Regions from separate parts of the Shimwellia blattae DSM 4481 genome, predicted to be linked through region 3. Evidence: predicted binding sites of a transcription regulator. Region 3 holds the regulator's gene; each other region holds the start of a gene.
The links. The regulator LexA, encoded in region 3, represses DNA repair genes until DNA is damaged. The targets are predictions, from matches to a motif close to TNCTGTATGTACATACAGNA.
Positions count from the first base shown of each region.

Region 1: a site for LexA is predicted at 4,464-4,483, ahead of sulA (SOS-induced cell division inhibitor SulA). Genes of this name have one in related genera too.
Region 2: a site for LexA is predicted at 4,194-4,213, ahead of EBL_RS11150 (YebG family protein). Genes of this name have one in related genera too.

Region 1 is NC_017910.1:2,531,950-2,538,043, reverse strand. It holds gene EBL_RS11980 (AAA family ATPase) at 1-1,744, opposite strand, end outside; gene matP (macrodomain Ter protein MatP) at 1,959-2,411, shown strand; gene ompA (porin OmpA) at 2,503-3,570, opposite strand; gene sulA (SOS-induced cell division inhibitor SulA) at 3,930-4,442, opposite strand; gene EBL_RS11955 (TfoX/Sxy family DNA transformation protein) at 4,662-5,291, shown strand; gene yccS (YccS family putative transporter) at 5,281-6,094, opposite strand, start outside.
Region 2 is NC_017910.1:2,358,320-2,364,413, forward strand. It holds gene EBL_RS11130 (DNA polymerase III subunit theta) at 1-88, shown strand, start outside; gene EBL_RS11135 (carbon-nitrogen hydrolase family protein) at 211-939, shown strand; gene exoX (exodeoxyribonuclease X) at 962-1,627, shown strand; gene EBL_RS11145 (prolyl oligopeptidase family serine peptidase) at 1,634-3,691, opposite strand; gene EBL_RS11150 (YebG family protein) at 3,869-4,180, opposite strand; gene purT (formate-dependent phosphoribosylglycinamide formyltransferase) at 4,314-5,492, shown strand; gene EBL_RS11160 (bifunctional 4-hydroxy-2-oxoglutarate aldolase/2-dehydro-3-deoxy-phosphogluconate aldolase) at 5,541-6,094, opposite strand, start outside.
Region 3 is NC_017910.1:3,789,883-3,795,976, reverse strand. It holds gene plsB (glycerol-3-phosphate 1-O-acyltransferase PlsB) at 1-2,328, opposite strand, end outside; gene EBL_RS17775 (diacylglycerol kinase) at 2,569-2,940, shown strand; gene lexA (transcriptional repressor LexA) at 3,050-3,661, shown strand; gene dinF (MATE family efflux transporter DinF) at 3,740-5,062, shown strand; gene zur (zinc uptake transcriptional repressor Zur) at 5,059-5,577, opposite strand; gene EBL_RS17755 (cupin domain-containing protein) at 5,692-6,094, shown strand, end outside.

The sequences.
Region 1 (6,094 bases), 1.3 Mb from region 3:
AGTTTAACCAGCGCAACGGCCACGGATAACGGTTCCGGCCCTCCTGCTGGCTGGCCTGAGCAATCCGCTCTGAAATTGCCTGGAGCAGGGAAGGGCGTCCTTCTCCGTCCCAGATAACGTTAGTCAGCAGGGGAAGCGCATCTTCTACAGAGTCTACTCCCCACAGGGAGAAGGTGCCGCTTTCTACTGCGTCGAGAATATCCTGATGCAGCGACAGGTGCTGCACATTCGCCGTGGGAATAATCACCCCCTGATCGCCGGTGAAGCCGCGCTGTTCGCAGATCCGGAAGAATCCTTCAATCTTTTCATTAAGCCCGCCGACCGGCTGTACGCGCCCGAATTGATCAACAGAGCCGGTGATAGCCAGATGCTGACGAATGGGAACGTCTGCCAGGGCGCTGATTAAGGCGCACAGCTCCGCCAGAGAGGCGCTATCGCCGTCCACTTCGCTGTAGGACTGCTCAAACGTAATGGAGGCGGAAAAGGGGATCTGCTGCTCCAGTTGCAGCTCGGACATCAGGAAAGCCTGCATGATCATCATGCCCTTGGCATGAATATTACCGCCCAGCTCCGCTTTACGTTCGACATCGGTAAACTCGCCGTCGCCAATATGCACCACACACGAAATACGCGACGGCTCGCCAAAGGCGCGGGGATGGCCCGGGAACTCAATAACCGACAGGGCGTTAATCTGGCCGACCTGTTCACCTTCGGTTTCAATCAGGATCTGCTCTTGCAGGATCTCATCCTGCATACGCCCGGCAAGATAATTTTCCCGCCATTCCCGCTGGTCCAGCATGGTGCGAAACTGCTCAGCGCTAAAGGGATCACCGTTACTGATAATGGCGACTTCTTTGAGCTGGCGCTGGATCCACCCGGGGCTGAGCGGCAGGATGCTCTGATCGCCACTGTAACGGACGGCTTCTCTGAGCAGTAGCGGCCATGCGTCTTTTAACGGGAGCGGCAGTTTCTGCTGCCCGGCGATGGCGCTTATCCAGCCTGTCCAGGCGGTTCTGGCATCTTCCTGTTCGAGGCTGAGCGTCTCTTCAAACTCGCAGTAGATGGCCGACTCGGCAAGCTCCGGCTCGGTTTCCTGGAAATCTGCCATGGCCTCCCGGTCACCGGTGAGGATCAGTTTAACGTCAAGGGGCATACCGGGAATCGACAGCGGCAGTGGGCGGGTCTCATCCGGAGAGAGCCACTCAAAACGCTGCCGGGTAACCATCTCTTTCAGGCGCAGCCACAGTAAGGGTTGCGCAAGCACGCTGCGCATCGACAGGATCAATACGCCGCCGTTTGCTTTATGCAGCAGGCCCGGTTGCAGGGTGATACCCTGGTTGTGCTGGCGCACGCAGCCAAACAGCTGGTCGTTTTCTATCCACTCTGCTGTCACCACCTCTCCCGTGGCGGTAAAATCACCGGCACGCCCGCCAGCGGCGGTAAAGGTGACGGTGTTGCCGTCAATCAGATAGTGCCCGCCGTACTGGGTTGCGCCGGGAACATGTGTACGGCGCACGGCGTCGGTAATCAGCGCCAGTGTTTCGCTATCCTCAGGGGCGCGAAGCAGCAGGGTACGGGAGTATCCCCACGGATGGCAGAATTGCTGTAAGCCGTAACACAGGCGCGCCTGCACTGTTTCAAATGCATCTTCAGTACGGGTCGCGGGCAACGGAGCGTCAAAGACAGATTGCCAGGAGTCTGTCTCAGGTATCAGTACACGCCATGGAAGTTGATTTATGGTCAAGGTAGTGAATTATTCTTCAGATGATAAAGCGGCAATTATACAGGAAGTGGTCAGGCAGCACACGTACCGGCGCCATCTTTTGAGGGCGGGGGAGGTATCTAACACCAGATATGCAAAGGAATTTTGTAACCTGATTAAGGTCCGTTATTATCTTAAGCAAAGTGATGAAATGCTGATATCCTGAAATGAAGTAGCAAGGTGACCCGAGAGCAGAATGAAATATCAACAACTGGAAAATCTCGAAAGCGGCTGGAAATGGAAGTACCTCGTGAAAAAGCATCGCGAAGGGGAGCCGATAACCCGTCATCTGGATAAAGGCGAGGAGCAGGACGCCCTGAAGCAGTTGCTGGCGCTGGAAAATGAGCCGGTGAAAGTCACGGACTGGATTGTTCGCCATATGAATCCGGCGCTGAGCAACCGGATGAAGCAGACTATCCGCGCGCGGCGTAAGCGGCATTTTAATGCGGAGCACCAGCACACCCGTAAGAAATCTATCGATCTGGAGTATCTGGTGTGGCAACGCCTGGCGGGCTTGTCCCAGCGCCGGGGTAATACGCTGTCAGAAACAATAGTACAGCTGATAGAAGACGCGGAAAGAAAAGAGCAGTACGAAACGCAAATGTCGAGCCTGAAGCAGGATTTACAGGCGCTGCTGACCAAAGAGTAACTGGCGGTCAGCGCCTGTTGCCATAGTGACGCACTGGCTGAAAAAGCCATAAAAAAACCCCGCCGGAGCGGGGTTTTTTGTCATTGTAAACTTAAGCCTGCGGCTGAGTTACAACGTCTTTAACGCCTTTCACTTCGATCTCAACACGACGATCCGGTGCCAGGCAGTCGATCAGAGCAGCACGTTTCTTAACGTTGTCACAGGTGTTACCGGTAACCGGGTTAGATTCACCCTGGCCCTGAGCAGTGATTTTACCTGCCGGGATACCTTTAGATACCAGGTAGTCAACAACGGACTGAGCACGCTGCTGGGACAGACGCTGGTTGTAAGCGTCAGAACCGATGCGGTCGGTGTAGCCCAGAACAACTACTGCGCCGTCTTTCGGATCCAGGTTGCTCAGCTGGGTGTACAGCTGATCCAGTGCCTGCTGACCTTCCGGTTTCAGGGTAGATTTGTTGAAGTTGAACAGTACGTCAGACTTCAGGGTGAAGTGTTTGGTCTGTACCTGAGGAGCCGGGGCCGGAGCCGGAGCTACAACCGGTGCAGCTTCGTCCTGACCGAAACGGTAGGAAACGCCCACGCTCAGCATGCCGTTGTCCGGACGAGTACCAACGGTACCAGCGTCACCAATGTTGTTGATCCACTGGTATTCCAGACGAGTAGCGATGGACGGGGTCCATGCGTATTCAACACCACCTGCGAATACCGGAGAAACGCCGGTATCGTGGTTGCTACGACGATCGCCGCCAACTACGTTGTTTTTAGCGTCAGCGCGCCATACCATACCACCCAGACGGGTATAGATATCCAGATCGTCATAGATCGGGTAGCTGAGTTTAGCAGTCAGCTGAACGCCCTGAGATTTGAAAGCGCCGTTAACCTGGTCGCCTTTGTACGGCATACGGCCTAACCAGTCGTAACCACCTTCAAATGCCAGGTACGGGTTTACCTGATAACCACCGAACGCGCCTGCGCCCAGCTGGCTTTCATGAGTAGCACCGTTGTTGTTCTGGTAGCCATTACCGTAGAAACCGGTGTCATGATACTGAGACCAACCCAGTTTACCACCTGCGTACCAGGTATTATCTTTAGGAGCGGCCTGCGCTACAGTAGCGAAGCCAGCCAGAGCCACTGCAATTGCGATAGCTGTCTTTTTCATTTTTTGCGCCTCGTTATCATCCAAAATTCCCGCAGGCTTTAAAGCTATTTTAAAGCCGACGGTTAAATCCTTCACCAGACAGGCATTCATTTGTAACTGTGCTGATTGTTTCAGCTTATGATGAACACCCCAGGTACGGTAAAGTCTACAACGTCGCGAAAAACTTACAAGTGTGAAGTCAGTCAGGTATATGAATAAAAACGATCAGTTTTTACAAAACTCAACATTTTTGCTGTTTTTTTGACCCACAAAAATTCAGCAATATCACGGCTAAACCCTGTAGTTGTGGGGTTTTCTGCTGTGTAACAAGTAGTTGACGGTAGCGCAAAAAAAAAGTCGGGACAAATCTGAAAATTTACTTAATGATACAATCCAGAATGAATTTTTAGAGAATTTTGTGGTCCTGACTTCACAGAATGCCCTGGAGTGGGACGCATAATCAGGCCAATCGCGTTACCCTGTTCCGCTGCGTTCGTCAGCCTGCGATGATCATAGTCTGATAATTCACCAGGTAACCACCCCACCACCACACTGTAGTTACCGGTACGCAGTGCCTTTTCCATGGCGTCTACCATGGTAGAAGGCCCCATCTGGCTGACCTGCATCACCTTCGATAAAGGAAGGCCCACATCCTGCACCCAGTGGCGGCTCAGTTTTTGCTGCGGGGTAAGCCACAGCTGCCAGCGTGACTGCTGCCCCAGTTGTTGCAGCAGCGGCAGTAACAGTAACTGTGTTAACCCAGGCTGACCCTCATTATAGACAACTTCACTGACCAGCCCCTGGCATGCATTCCGGGCGCGATGTGTTTCCCCCGCAACAGGGTGGGCGGCAGGGCGGGTATTTCTGACAGTGTGCTGAGCAGGTGAGTGCATAGTCGGTTCATCCTTACGGTGTACTGTATGAATATACAGTAATCCGGTGCGGCGTAAAGATCAACCGGAATTTCTGAAACTGACTCGCAAATTCTCGCTGTACTTTGCCGGATCATAAAATTGTGATTGCCCGGGATGATCAAGTTGCTTAACGTGCATATAGCGGATCCGTTAATAGAGCAAACTGAACTTTATCTATTAATTAATAAGGATTTTTATATGAAAAAAGCATCGCTTGAGCGGATCCGGGCATCCCGAGAATACTTGTCAGAACTTGGGGAAATTAAGCACCGGGCGCTGTTTGGCGGGTACAGTCTGTTTGTGGACAACACCGTGTTCGCCATGGTGGCAGAAGGGGAGCTGTATCTGCGCGCCTGCGAGCAGGCCGCAACCTACGTGAGCCGCCGGGAACCCGGGATGCTTTCGATCCATAAACGGGGCCGGGCGGTGGCCTTACAATACTACCACGTTGATGATGAGCTCTGGGAAGACAAGCACCAGCTGTTAACCCTTTCCCGCGAGTCACTGCGCTGTGCGCAGGATGAAAAGCAAAGCCGCAAGGCAGCGCAGCGCCTGAAAGATCTGCCTAACTTATCGCTGAGAATTGAAATGCTGTTGCAGGACGTGGGGGTCGATGACGTTAACACCCTGATCCATCTGGGGGCCCGGGCATGCTGGATAAAATTGCGCAAAGTGCATCCGTTTATCGGCATTAATATTCTGTATGCCCTGGAGGGCGCCATTCGCGGGGTGCACCTGGCGGCGCTCCCGGCGGCGCGTCGCCGGGAGCTACAGGAGTGGTGGCTGGCCTTACAGCGCGACCGTTCAGGCAATCTGTCTATAGATTAGCCTGGCGCCGGAGCCGGGTTATCTCTGGCAGTAGCGCAATGATCAGCCCGATTTGCTGAATGACCAGCGGCTCTTTGGTGTCGCTGTCTGGCTGGCAGGCCCTGATCCGCTCTGATAACCCGCTGAATGCTTTGCTCACCCGTTCTTCATCAACCGGCCGCTGGTGCAGAGCATCATCCACATAGCAGACTGCGTCATCCAGCAGGCCGAGGATATCCGGGCGGGTGAGTTTTTCCCTGTGGGCCCCGAGGGCGGAAATATAACTGTTAAAGGTATGGTTCAGGCACAGCAACCGGAACGCATTATCCCTGTCTTCCTGGGTCATTCCCGGCTCTGACGACATATTCGACACCACCGAGGCAAAATCCGCATCGCTGTTGTGGGCGTCCCGCCGGGCTATGCGGTAGGCAAGCCGGTTATCCCGCCCCTGGTGGTACTGCTCCAGAATGGCATCCAGATAGCGGCAGTTGGCGTCCAGCGCCCGGCTCACCACGCGTGGCAGGTGGCGGAATTTCCAGTCCGGCCAGATAAAGCTGACCGCCGCCCAGGCGATGGCACAGCCCAGCAGGGTATCGATAACCCGCGGTAGCGCCACCTCAAACCCTTCACCCAGCAGGTTGAAACAGAGCAGCACCAGCAGGGTGATAAACAACGTAGCGTGGGCGTACTGCACATTACGGAAGGCAAAAAACAGGACCCCGGTAATCACAATCAGCAACAGCTGGCCCTCCACGGAGGGCACCAGCCACAGCACCGGCAGGCCAATGGCAACACCGGCCAGGGTGCCGACAATACGCAGCGCC
Region 2 (6,094 bases), 1.4 Mb from region 3:
GCGGGGCTGGTTTCGTGAGCGTTTAATCGCCCATCGTCTGGCGTCCGTTAACCTGTCGCGGCTGCCTTACGAACCCAAAACAAAATAGCCACTCTGGATGACAGTTTATTACAATTTATCTGCTATGATTTGCGTTACCCTTCGGGCCTGACTGACAGGCTCGCGGCACCACGGAACCGGTGTCAGACAACTCAGAAAGGATGCACTGTGATGACTCAATGGAATGTCGCCGCAGCCCAGTACGGCTGCCATGATGGCGAGCTCAACGCCAATATCGACCACCACCTGCACTTTATCCGCCGCGCGGCCCGGGAGCAGGTGGATCTGCTGGTCTTCCCCGAATACTCCCTTACCGGCCTGACGCCTTGCAGCGCCGCCATACACGGTCTGACCCCGAACGCAACCGCCCTTGCCCCGCTTCAGCGTGCCGCTCAGGAGTACCAGATGACCATTATTGTCGGCCTGCCCCTGCATGACGGGGGGCGCATCCTGCCCGGGGCGCTGGGATTTATGCCGGACGGCACCCGCACCGCCTGCCATAAACCGGCCGGAGAGTGGGATGACATCAGCGCCGGTGCGCCGGTAATCGGCCATCAGGGGCGCAGTTTTGCGCTGGGTATCAACTCTGACGGTCAGGATGAGTCCTGGCCGCGCAGCGCCGCCAGCCAGGGGGTCGATTTATACACCACCGGGCGCATCGTTTCTGAAATCTCCTGGCAGCATGAGGTCATGCACTTACAGCGCTGGTCCCATAAATACCGCCTGCCGGTGCTGATGGCCAACCACGCCTGGTCGGTCAATGGCACCCGCAGCGCCGGGCGCAGCGCCTGCTGGGATGAGCGCGGGCAGTTAATTATCCGGGCAGATGAAGGCGAACTGCTGGTTATCAGCCGCCGCAGCGAACGGGGTTGGCAGGGGGAGGTCATTCCGTTAGTCTAGCATTTTTGCCAGCGGAGTGCCGATGCTGCGAATTATCGATACCGAAACCTGCGGGCTGCAGGGTGGCGTTGTTGAAGTGGCCTCCGTCGATATTATCGACGGGCAGATAGTGAACCCCATGAGCGATCTGGTACGCCCGGATCGCCCCATCTCCCACCAGGCGATGGCTATTCACAAAATCACCGAAAGCATGGTGGCGGATAAACCCTGGATTGAAGAGGTGATCCCCCGCTATTACGGCAGCGATTACTATGTCGCCCATAACGCCAGTTTTGACCGCCGGGTACTGCCGGACATGCCCGGCAGCTGGATCTGCTCAATGAAGCTCTCCCGCCGCCTGTGGCCGGGGATCAAATACAGCAATATGGGGCTCTACCACAGCCTGAAACTGCAGGTGCAAACGCCCCCGGGCCTGCACCAGCACCGGGCGCTGTATGACTGCTATATCACCGCCGCCTTGATGTTGCGGATCATCGAGGTTTCCGGCTGGGAGCCGGAGCAGATGGTGGATGTCACCGGCCGCCCGGCCCTGCTGGAGGTGATGCCGTTTGGTAAATACCGCGGGCAGGCGGTTGCCACCGTTGCCGGGCAGGATCCCGGTTACCTGCGCTGGATGTGGAACAACCTCAAGACCATGAGCCCGGAGTTACGCACCACCCTGCGCCACTTTCTGGACAAGCAGCCCTGAGGCCGCTCAGTCATCGTGTCCGGGTAATGTGCCCTGGGTCAGGGCCACCAGGAAGGTATACTCCAGGGCCACCCCCTCCCAGGATTTGAAGCGCCCGGATTTTCCGCCGTGGCCGGTGTCCATATCGGTACACAGCAGCAGCAGATTATCCCCCTGTTTTATCTCGCGCAGCTTCGCCACCCACTTGGCAGGCTCCCAGTATTGTACCTGGGAGTCGTGTAGCCCGGTGGTGACCAGCATATGCGGGTACTCCTGAGGGGTGAGGTTATCATAGGGGCTGTACTGGCGGATGTAGTGATACCAGCGGGGCTCATTGGGGTTGCCCCACTCTTCATACTCCCCGGTGGTCAGCGGAATAGACTCATCCAGCATGGTGGTCAGCACATCCACAAAGGGCACCTGGGCCACGATGCCGCGAAACAGCGTCGGGCGCATATTGACCACCGCCCCCATCAGTAACCCGCCAGCGCTGCCCCCCATCCCGTACAGATACCCGGGGTCGCCATAACCCTGCGCCAGCAGGGCGTCACACACCTGCAGGTAGTCCGTAAAGGTGTTCATTTTGTGGTCCAGCTTGCCCTCTTCATACCACTGCTGGCCCAGCTCGCCGCCGCCGCGGATATGGGCAATCGCCACTACAAAACCGCGATCCAGCAGGCTCAGGCGGCTGGGGCTGAAATCGGCGTCGATACTGCTGCCGTATGCGCCATAGCCATAGACCAGCAGCGGGTTGGCCCCTTTGCGAAAATGGCGGCGGTGATACACCACCGAGACGGGGATCTGCGCGCCATCTTCCGCCCGGACCCACAACCGCTCGCTGCGGTAATCGCAGGCCTGGTAGCCGGGCACCTCCTGCTGTTTGAGTACCACCCGCTCCCCGGTGTCCATATTCAGGGCATACAGGGTGTCTGCGGCGGTCATGGAGGAGTATCCGTAACGCAGCCACGGGGTGTCGGGCTCCGGATTGGTGGCGACCCAGGTCACGTAGGCCGGGTCATCAAAAGCGATGCGCGATTCGGCGCGGGTCTGGCGGTGAATTAAGCGCAGTTGGGTCAGCCCCTGTTCGCGCTCTTCCAGCACCAGCCAGCGGCTGAACAGGGTAAAACTCTCCAGCATGACATCCTGGCGGTGGGCAATCAGCGTTTTCCAGGCGCTCTCCTCCGCCACCCGGGAGCGGTACAGGGCGAAGTTCTTGCCCTCCCGGTTCGAGCGGATATAAAACCAGTGCTGGTAGTGGTCGATACTGTACTCATGATCGTGACGCCGTGGCAGAAAGCTCACCGGCTCAGCCTGCTGATCGTCGGCATCCAGCAGCAGAATTTCGCTGGTGCTGGTACTGGAGAGGTAGATAAGCACATATTTGCGCGATGTGGACTTACTCAGGCTGACGTAATAGCGCTCGTCGCGCTCTTCGTAAATCAGCGTATCCTCACGGCCAGGCGACCCTACCCGGTGGCGCCAGACCTGGTAGGGCAACAGGGTTTGCGGATGCTTGCGGATGTAATACAGGGTGGCGCCATCATTGGCCCAGACAAAACTGGCAGAGACATTTTCCAGGGTTTCCGGATACCAGTTGCCGCTCTCCAGATCCTTAAAGCGCAGCCCGTACTGGCGGCGTGAAAGGTAGTCCTCCGCCACGGCCATGATCCGGTTATCCGTGCTGACGCTCATCCCCCCCATGTCCCAGAATTCGCTGCCGGCGGCGCGCTGGTTGCCATCAAGCAGAATGTCCCACGCATCCGGGGTACAGGTGGCAACCGGCTGGCGCTGGTAGACCGGGTACTCGCCGCCGGATTCATAAATATGCCGGTAGCGGTAGCCGTTTTTCTCCCAGGGGGCGGAGGCATCCCGCTGGGGAATACGCTGCAGGATCTCACCAAGCAGCGTGTCGCGCAGATCGTTCTGGCTGGCCATGATCTGCCTGCCGTACTGATTTTCCTGCTCCAGATAGCTCAGTATCTGTGGATCAGTCCGGGTGTCGTCCCGCAGCCAGTAGTAGTTATCAATGCGGGTTTCACCATGCAGCGTCATGGCGTGGGGAATTTTTTTTGCTTTTGGTGGCATGTGGCTTCACTGATTTACACAGAGTTCAGATATTCGGGCCGCCCCGTGGCTGCCCGTGTAAGCGGTATAGTGCACCTTGCCGGTTTTATATTCCACTCTCGCGACCACGTATCCGTGTGCCTGCCGGGGGGTTACCCCACCCTGGTTACTGAAACTCTGGTACAAAATGGCAGAACTTCAAGCCGGGGCTCCGGCGGCTTTGCGCTTGCGGGCCGGGGCGGGCTCCGCTGCGGGTGCTGTGCTGGCCGCCGCCCCGGGCAGGTTGCCGGTTTTCAGCACCGCACTTAACGTATCCCGCTGCTCTGCCAGCCACATGGCCAGTGCCTCCTGCTGCCGGGCTTCAAGCTCAACCGGCCCCTGTTCAAGCCACTGCTCCAGGGTGGCGGCAAGATCGAGCATTTTGTCGTAGGCGTCAGCCTCCTTTTTACTGGCGAAAGCCATTTTTTCTTCACCCTCTCTGATAACCACATACTTGACGACAACGGCCATTACTGACTCCATTAACTGTGTTTTTATACAGTATAATCAATTATCTGCTCTGGCTCAAGGCAACAACACTCCCTATACGCAATCGTTTTCGTATATACTGCGCCGGTCATCAATTACGCCAGGAACAGAAATTATGTCTATGTTGGGAACCGCGCTACGCCCGGCAGCCACGCGCGTGATGCTGCTGGGTGCCGGTGAGCTGGGTAAAGAAGTTGCCATTGAGTGCCAGCGCCTCGGGCTGGAAGTCATCGCCGTAGACCGCTACCCGGATGCCCCGGCAATGCATGTTGCCCACCGCAGCCATGTTATCAATATGCTGGACGGCGAAGCGCTGAAGGCGCTGGTCGCCCGGGAGATGCCGGACTATATCGTACCGGAGATCGAAGCCATCGCCACCGATACCCTGCTGGAGCTGGAGCAAAAAGGCCAGCGGGTTGTGCCCTGCGCCAGGGCCACAAGCCTGACCATGAACCGTGAAGGTATCCGCCGCCTGGCGGCTGAAACCCTTGGCCTGCCCACCTCCCGCTACCGTTTTGCCGGTGACGAAGCCAGCTTTCGCCAGGCGGTGGCAGAGATTGGCCTGCCGTGTATCGTAAAACCGGTAATGAGCTCTTCCGGCAAGGGGCAGACGTTTATTCGCCGCGCAGAGCAACTGAGCGATGCCTGGCAGTACGCCCAGCAAGGCGGGCGTGCCGGTGCCGGGCGGGTGATCGTTGAAGGGGTTGTGAATTTTGATTTCGAAATCACCCTGCTTACCGTCAGCGCGGTAGACGGGATCCACTTCTGCGCCCCCATCGGCCACCGCCAGGAAGACGGGGATTACCGCGAGTCCTGGCAGCCCCAGCAGATGAGCCCCCTCGCCCTGTCCCGGGCCCGGGATATCTCCGCGAAAGTGGTGGAGGCTCTGGGCGGTTACGGGGTGTTCGGGGTGGAGCTGTTTGTCTGCGACGATGAGGTTATCTTCAGTGAGGTCTCCCCCCGTCCGCACGACACCGGGATGGTGACCATGATATCCCAGAACCTGTCAGAGTTTGCCCTGCATGTACGCGCCTTTACCGGCCTGCCGGTCGGGGCTATCCGCCAGTACGGCCCGGGGGCGTCGGCGGTGATTCTGCCCACGCTCACCAGCGACAATATTAAATTCGCCCGCCTGGCAGAGGCGCTGGGCGCAGACACGCAGATTCGCCTGTTCGGCAAACCGGAGATTAACGGTACGCGTCGTTTAGGGGTGGCGCTTGCAAGTGGGGAGACGCTCGAGGAGGCGATTGTCCGGGCCAGACAGGCCGCAGCAACAGTCGATATCCTGCCTTAAAAGAAAAATCCCCCCGCATTGCGGGGGGATTTCAGACAGGGGCGAGACTTACAGTTTCGCGCCGGCAACGGCTTCTTTTGCCAGGGTGGTGATACGCGCGAAATCACCGGATTCCATCGCGTCGTCCGGCACCAGCCAGGAGCCGCCAACACACAGCACGCTTTTCAGCGCCAGGTAGTCGCGGTAGTTAGCCGGAGAGATACCGCCGGTCGGGCAGATACGCAGCTGTGAGAACGGGCCAGAAATGGCTTTCAGGGCTTTCACGCCGCCGTTTGCTTCCGCCGGGAAGAATTTGAACTCTTTCAGACCGTAGTCCATACCCAGCATCAGTTCAGACACGGTGGCAACACCCGGGATCAGCGGGATCGGGCCTTCGTTAGCGGCTTTCAGCAGTGCTTCGGTCAGCCCCGGGCTGATAGCAAACTGCGCGCCTGCGGCGGTCACTTCAGCCAGCTGCTGTGGGTTGGTGACAGTACCGGCACCGACAATCGCGTCCGGCACTTCTTTGGCGATCAGGCGAATAGCCTCTACGGCACATTCCGTGCGCAGGGTCACTTCCAGAACGCGCACGCCACCGGCAACCAGTGCTTTCGCCATCGGTA
Region 3 (6,094 bases):
CTCGGCATCGCCCGTATCGCTGATGTAGCCTTCATCGCGCAGGGTCAGCACCAGGGTTGAGAACACCGCCTTATCGAAGAATTCCGGGGCGTTGATCCCGTGCAGCACGGATAACCGCTGGGCCAGTGTCCGGCTCTCTTTTTCCAGCGTCCCGCGGTTAATTGACGGGTTAGCGCTCAGCAGCCAGAAGGTAATGGCGTAACGCTGTACCGTTTCCCGGGCACCGGCGGCCAGCAGCTGTAGCGTCCGGGAGTGGGTTGGCGTGACCCGCAGCAGGGAGTCATCCACAGCAATCAGCTCCTGGCGCGCCAGCTCGGCGATCAGTTTATCCACCACGCCCGGCAGCTCGCTGATGTCCCAGCGCAGGAACAGCTCGGCTTTGAGCATCGGGTAGAGCACTTCGACCTGGCGCAGCAGCTCACCGCGGGCGATTTTGCGGTGCTGGGTGATGATCGACGCCAGCAGCGAAGGCAGGATCAGCATGTGCATGATGTTGTTACGGTAGTAAGTCATCAGCACCGCCTGCTCGCGGGGCAGAATAATAATATCGCCGATGGTGTCCTTTTCGACCTCGAACTTATTCATCTGCAGCGCGTGGTTGATGAGCGCTTCGCTGGTGAGGGCGGGCACGGTGGTGTCTTTGGCGTAAGGCACATTACGCATCAGCGCCAGGTAGCAATCCAGCTGGGAGGTTAACTGTTCGCGGGTCAGCGAACGCTGCCGGGAGGCAAGCAGCGCCGTGCAGCACAGGTTCATGGCGTTCGCGGCCCCGGCGTTGTTAATGCGCGTCATCAGCATACCGGCGATGTTGTTCACCGTCGGGGTCAGCCAGGCAGGGCGCACCGCTTCAATGGGGTCAATGGACTCGCGCCACTCAGGCACATGCTGGTTGAGGAAGGTCATCAGCGGCAGCGGTTCACCGAAGTTAACATACCCCTGGCCCAGGTTACGCAGCTTGCTCAGGCCGCGCACCATCTGCATAAAGCCTTCTTTTTCTTTGGTGGCACCGCGCAGCTCTTTCGCGTAGGTGCCCACCTCCATCACATGCTCATAGCCGATATAAATCGGCACCAGGGTTATCGGGCGGTTACCGCCGCGCAGCATGGCCTGGATGGTCATCGACAGGGTGCCGGTTTTCGGATCCAGCAACCGGCCGGTACGGGAGCGGCCGCCCTCAACGAAATATTCCACCGAGTAGCCACGGGTAAACAGCTCCCCGAGGTATTCGCGAAAGACCGTGGAGTAGAGCTTATTGCCCTTAAAGGTGCGGCGGATAAAAAACGCCCCCAGGCGGCGGAAAATCGGCCCGGCGGGCCAGAAGTTCAGGTTGATACCGGCAGCGATATGTGGCGGCACCAGCCCCTGGTGATACAGTACGTAAGACAGCAGCAAATAGTCCATATGGCTGCGGTGGCAGGGCACATAGACCAGTTCATGGCCTTCATGGGCCAGCTGACGCACGCGCTCGGCGTTATGGACGTTGATCCCCTGGTAGAGGCGGTTCCAGGTAAAACCGAGGATCCGGTCGCTCATGCGGATAGCTTCGTAAGAGAAGTTGGCCGCGATCTCCTCCATCAGCGCCACGGCATTCTGCTGGGCCTTCTCATGGGAAATTTTCTTACTGCGGGCTTCGTCTTCTACCGCTTTGGCAATCGCTTTGGAGGCCAGCAGCTTATTGAACAGATCCTGGCGCACCGGCAGGCGCGGGCCAACCGCCGCCAGGCGCTGGCGGGCAAAATGCATCCGCGCGACGCGCGCCAGCTTCTGGGCGATGGATTTGTCAGTGCCGTGTTCGGTGGCCATCCAGCGTAATGAGACCGGCGGCGAGAAGCGCACAAAGCTGTCGCGGCCCAGCCAGAAGACGGCAGAGAATTTCTGAATGCCGTTAAGCATCCGCAGCGGCGGGTTCACTTCCCCTTTTTCCCGGCCCGGTGCGCGGCCGAACATCACGGAGACCGGCACCAGCTGCACATCCAGATCCGGGTTCGCCCGGTGGAGATCCAGATACTGGTGAAACAGCTTAATGGTCTCTTCTTTTGGCGCGTAATAGGTGAACACCCGCGGCCCACCGTGGACGAACACATAGCGCGGCAGCTCGGTGCCGTCTATTTCAAGAGGTTCAAGGGGATCCGGAAGATCATGGGCCAGACACTGGGCACGCAGCGTCAGCAGGTCTGCCTTGGAATTATAAGGCAGCACATACATAATCGGGCGTGAGGTATCCAGGCCCAGTTCAGGAGCCGGATCCGCCGGAATAGATTTGCTTTTTACCATCAGACTTAATGGTAAATTCAGTAACTTATAGTAAATACTTGGCCAGCCTGACATAAACGATGTAAAGCCTCTGGGTTAATCATGCAAATGCGCTGCAAGAATATCAGAAAACAGTGTGGATTTCTGTGCCCTGTCGCGACCCTTTTTGCCACACAACCGCGCCCGGCCTTTTCCCGGGCCGGACCGGGTGGCGGTGCGGGGATAACCGGTGTGCAACGGGCTGTATTAATGAGAAACTTTCACAGTATATAATCGGCCCCCCGACAACGGGCTTTTTTTCATAAGGCATTTTTCATGGCAAATACATCCGCAACCGGGTTAACCCGGATCATTAAAGCAGCAGGTTACTCGTGGAAAGGCATCAAAGCCGCATGGATCAACGAAGCGGCCTTCCGCCAGGAGGGGATGCTGTCTATTGTGGGGATTATTGTCGCCTGCTGGCTGGATGTTGACCCGGTCGCCCGGATCCTGCTGATAGGCTCTCTGGTGCTGGTGATGATCGTAGAGATCCTCAACAGCGCCATTGAAGCGGTGGTTGACCGTATTGGTCTGGAGCACCATGAGCTCTCTGGCCGGGCGAAGGATATGGCCTCGGCGGCGGTGCTGTTTGCGCTGTTACTGGCGCTGTTTATCTGGGTTGTGCTGCTCTGGCAGTATTTCCGTTAAGCCTCGCAAAACCGGTAAGTGGCTGGTTTTTTTACGGGCCGTATGGTTCCAAAATCACCGAAGACTGTATATACTCACAGCATAACTGTATATACACCCAGGGGGCGGAATGAAAGCATTAACAACCAGGCAGCAAGAGGTGTTTGATCTTATCCGGGATCATATCAGCCAGACCGGTATGCCACCGACCCGTGCTGAAATCGCCCAGCGCCTGGGGTTCCGTTCCCCGAATGCGGCGGAAGAGCACCTGAAAGCTCTGGCCCGTAAAGGGGCCATTGAGATTGTGTCCGGCGCGTCCCGTGGCATCCGCCTGCTGCAGGAAGAGGAAGAAGAGGGCTTACCGCTGGTTGGCCGCGTGGCCGCAGGTGAGCCTCTCCTGGCCCAGCAGCATATTGAAGGCCATTATCAGGTCGATCCTCAGTTGTTTAAACCCAGTGCGGATTTTCTGCTGCGCGTTAGCGGCATGTCGATGAAAGACATCGGCATTATGGATGGCGATCTGCTGGCGGTGCATAAAACCCAGGAAGCGCGCAACGGCCAGGTGATTGTGGCGCGCATTGACGACGAAGTAACGGTAAAGCGCCTGAAAAAACAGGGCAATACCGTGCAGCTGCTGCCTGAAAACAGCGAATTCAGCCCGATAGTGGTTGACCTGCGCGAGCAGAACTTCACCATTGAAGGGCTGGCCGTTGGGGTTATCCGCAACGGTGAATGGCTGTAATTCCACCCCTTCTTTTCTGACTGACCGTAGCGCCCCCGGGGCGCTACGGTGTTGTTTTGCCTCTTTTTCGGGTATCTCATGACGTTCTTCTCTACAGCGGATCGGGCCTTGTGGCGCCTGGCGCTGCCCATGATATTTTCCAATGTTACTGTCCCGCTGCTGGGGCTGGTGGATACTGCCGTTATCGGCCACCTGGACAGCCCGGATTACCTGGGCGGTGTGGCGGTGGGGGCCACGGTAACCAGCTTTTTGTTTATGCTGCTGCTGTTTTTACGCATGAGTACCACCGGGCTGACCGCCCAGGCCTACGGGGCCCGGGACCCTCTCGGGCTGGCCCGGGCACTGGCCCAGCCGCTACTGATTGCCCTGGTCGCCGGGGTGGCGATTTTACTGTTCCGGGCGCCGCTTATTGATCTGGCGCTGCATCTGGTGGGCGGCAGCGATGCGGTGCTGCACCAGGCCCGGCGATTCCTTGAGATCCGCTGGCTCAGCGCCCCGGCCGCACTGGCGAATATGGTGCTGCTGGGCTGGCTGCTGGGTGTGCAGTATGCCCGGGCACCGGTTATTCTGCTGGTGGTGGGGAATATCCTCAATATTGTGCTGGATCTCTGGCTGGTGGTCGGGGCCGGTATGAACGTGCAGGGGGCCGCACTGGCAACCGTTGTGGCTGAATACGCCACGCTTGCGACCGGCGCGCTGATGGCCTGGAAAGTGCTCAGGCTGCGCGGCGTGTCTGCGGCCATGCTGCGCCAGGCCTGGCGCGGCGATCTCGGGCGTCTGCTGGCGCTGAACCGCGACATTATGCTGCGATCGCTGCTGATCCAGCTCTGTTTTGCCTCTATTACCGTACTGGGTGCCCGCCAGGGTAACGATATTGTGGCGGTAAACGCCCTGCTGATGACCTTTCTGACCTTTACCGCCTACGCGCTGGATGGCTTTGCCTATGCGGTGGAGGCCCACTCGGGCCAGGCGTTTGGTGCCCGGGACCGCAGCCAGCTGCTGACCGTATGGTACGCGGCCTGCCGCCAGGCGGGCCTGGTGGCGCTGGGCTTTGCGCTGGCATACGCCCTGTGCGGCGGGGCGATTATTGACGCGCTGACCTCGATTACCCCACTGCGTGAGCTGGCCCGCCACTATCTGTGGTGGCAAATTGCGCTGCCGCTGGTGGGGGTCTGGTGCTACCTGCTGGACGGGATGTTTGTCGGGGCCACGCGCGGGCGCGAGATGCGCAACAGTATGGCGATAGCCGCCGCCGGTTTTGGCCTGGCCCTGCTGGCCCTTCCCGGGCTCGGGAACCACGGCTTATGGCTGGCGCTGCTGGTGTTTCTGGCGTTACGCGGCCTGTCGCTGGGCTGGATGTGGCGCAGGCTGTGGCGCCAGGACAGGTGGTTTGCCGGTTAACTGCGGCCGCGTTTTTTTACCGTAATACTGTGGTCATGGGAGCACTGCTCAGGGTGGCGGCAGGTTTCCACTTCCACACAGGCGGCGCACAGGCCGTGCGCCTCAATCACGTTATGGTGCAGCGCAAACCCGGATTTTGCCGCCAGGCTCTGCATAATATCTTCAACCCCCTGGGCGCACTCTTCCTTTACTACACCGCAACGGTCGCATATAAACATGGCTGAGGTATGCGTTGGTTGATCAAACAGATGGCACAATACATAGCTGTTGGTGGACTCAACCTTATGGACAAAACCCTGCTCCAGCAGGAAATCCAGCGCCCGGTAAACGGTAGGCGGCTTGGCCTGGGGCTCAGAAACCCGCAGCAGATCCAGCAGATCGTAAGCGCTGATGGCACCGTTCTGGAGCGTCATCAACCGCAGGACTTCCAGACGCTGGGGCGTCAGGCGTACGTTGCGTTGCCCGCACAGCTTTTCAGCCTGTGACAGCACGTATTGAGATGTGGTCGCGTCCATCAGCACCCTCATATTTTTTGCCGGTAAAGCGTTACTTTATCACAGGCTGTGGAAAACGCCGACAAACGCGATTTTTGCCATACTTATTTTTCGGACATAACGGGAGATGGCAGCATGAAGCGACCAGATTACATTAAGCACTGGCACGTTCTGGAAGGACCGGATAACGCGGGATACCCGGGAAGTGACGAAAAATTTGCCATCAGCACGCCGGTTGCCCGCCATGTGGGGTTGCGCCGCCTTGGGGTGTCCCACATTCGCCTGCCGCCGGGCCGTCGCACCTCATACCCCTATGCCCAGAGCAGTGACGAGCTCTATATCTACGTGCTGGAGGGGTATCCTCAGGTCTGGGTGAACGGCTCTTTGCATGAGCTCTCCCCGGGGGATAGTGTCGGTTTTGTGCCGGGAACCGGCTTGTGCCATACCTTCCTCAATAACACTGCGGAAGATGTGCGCTTCCTGGTGGTGGAGGAGCCACCCCACCCGGATAACCGGACCTATTTCCCGTTAAACCCCG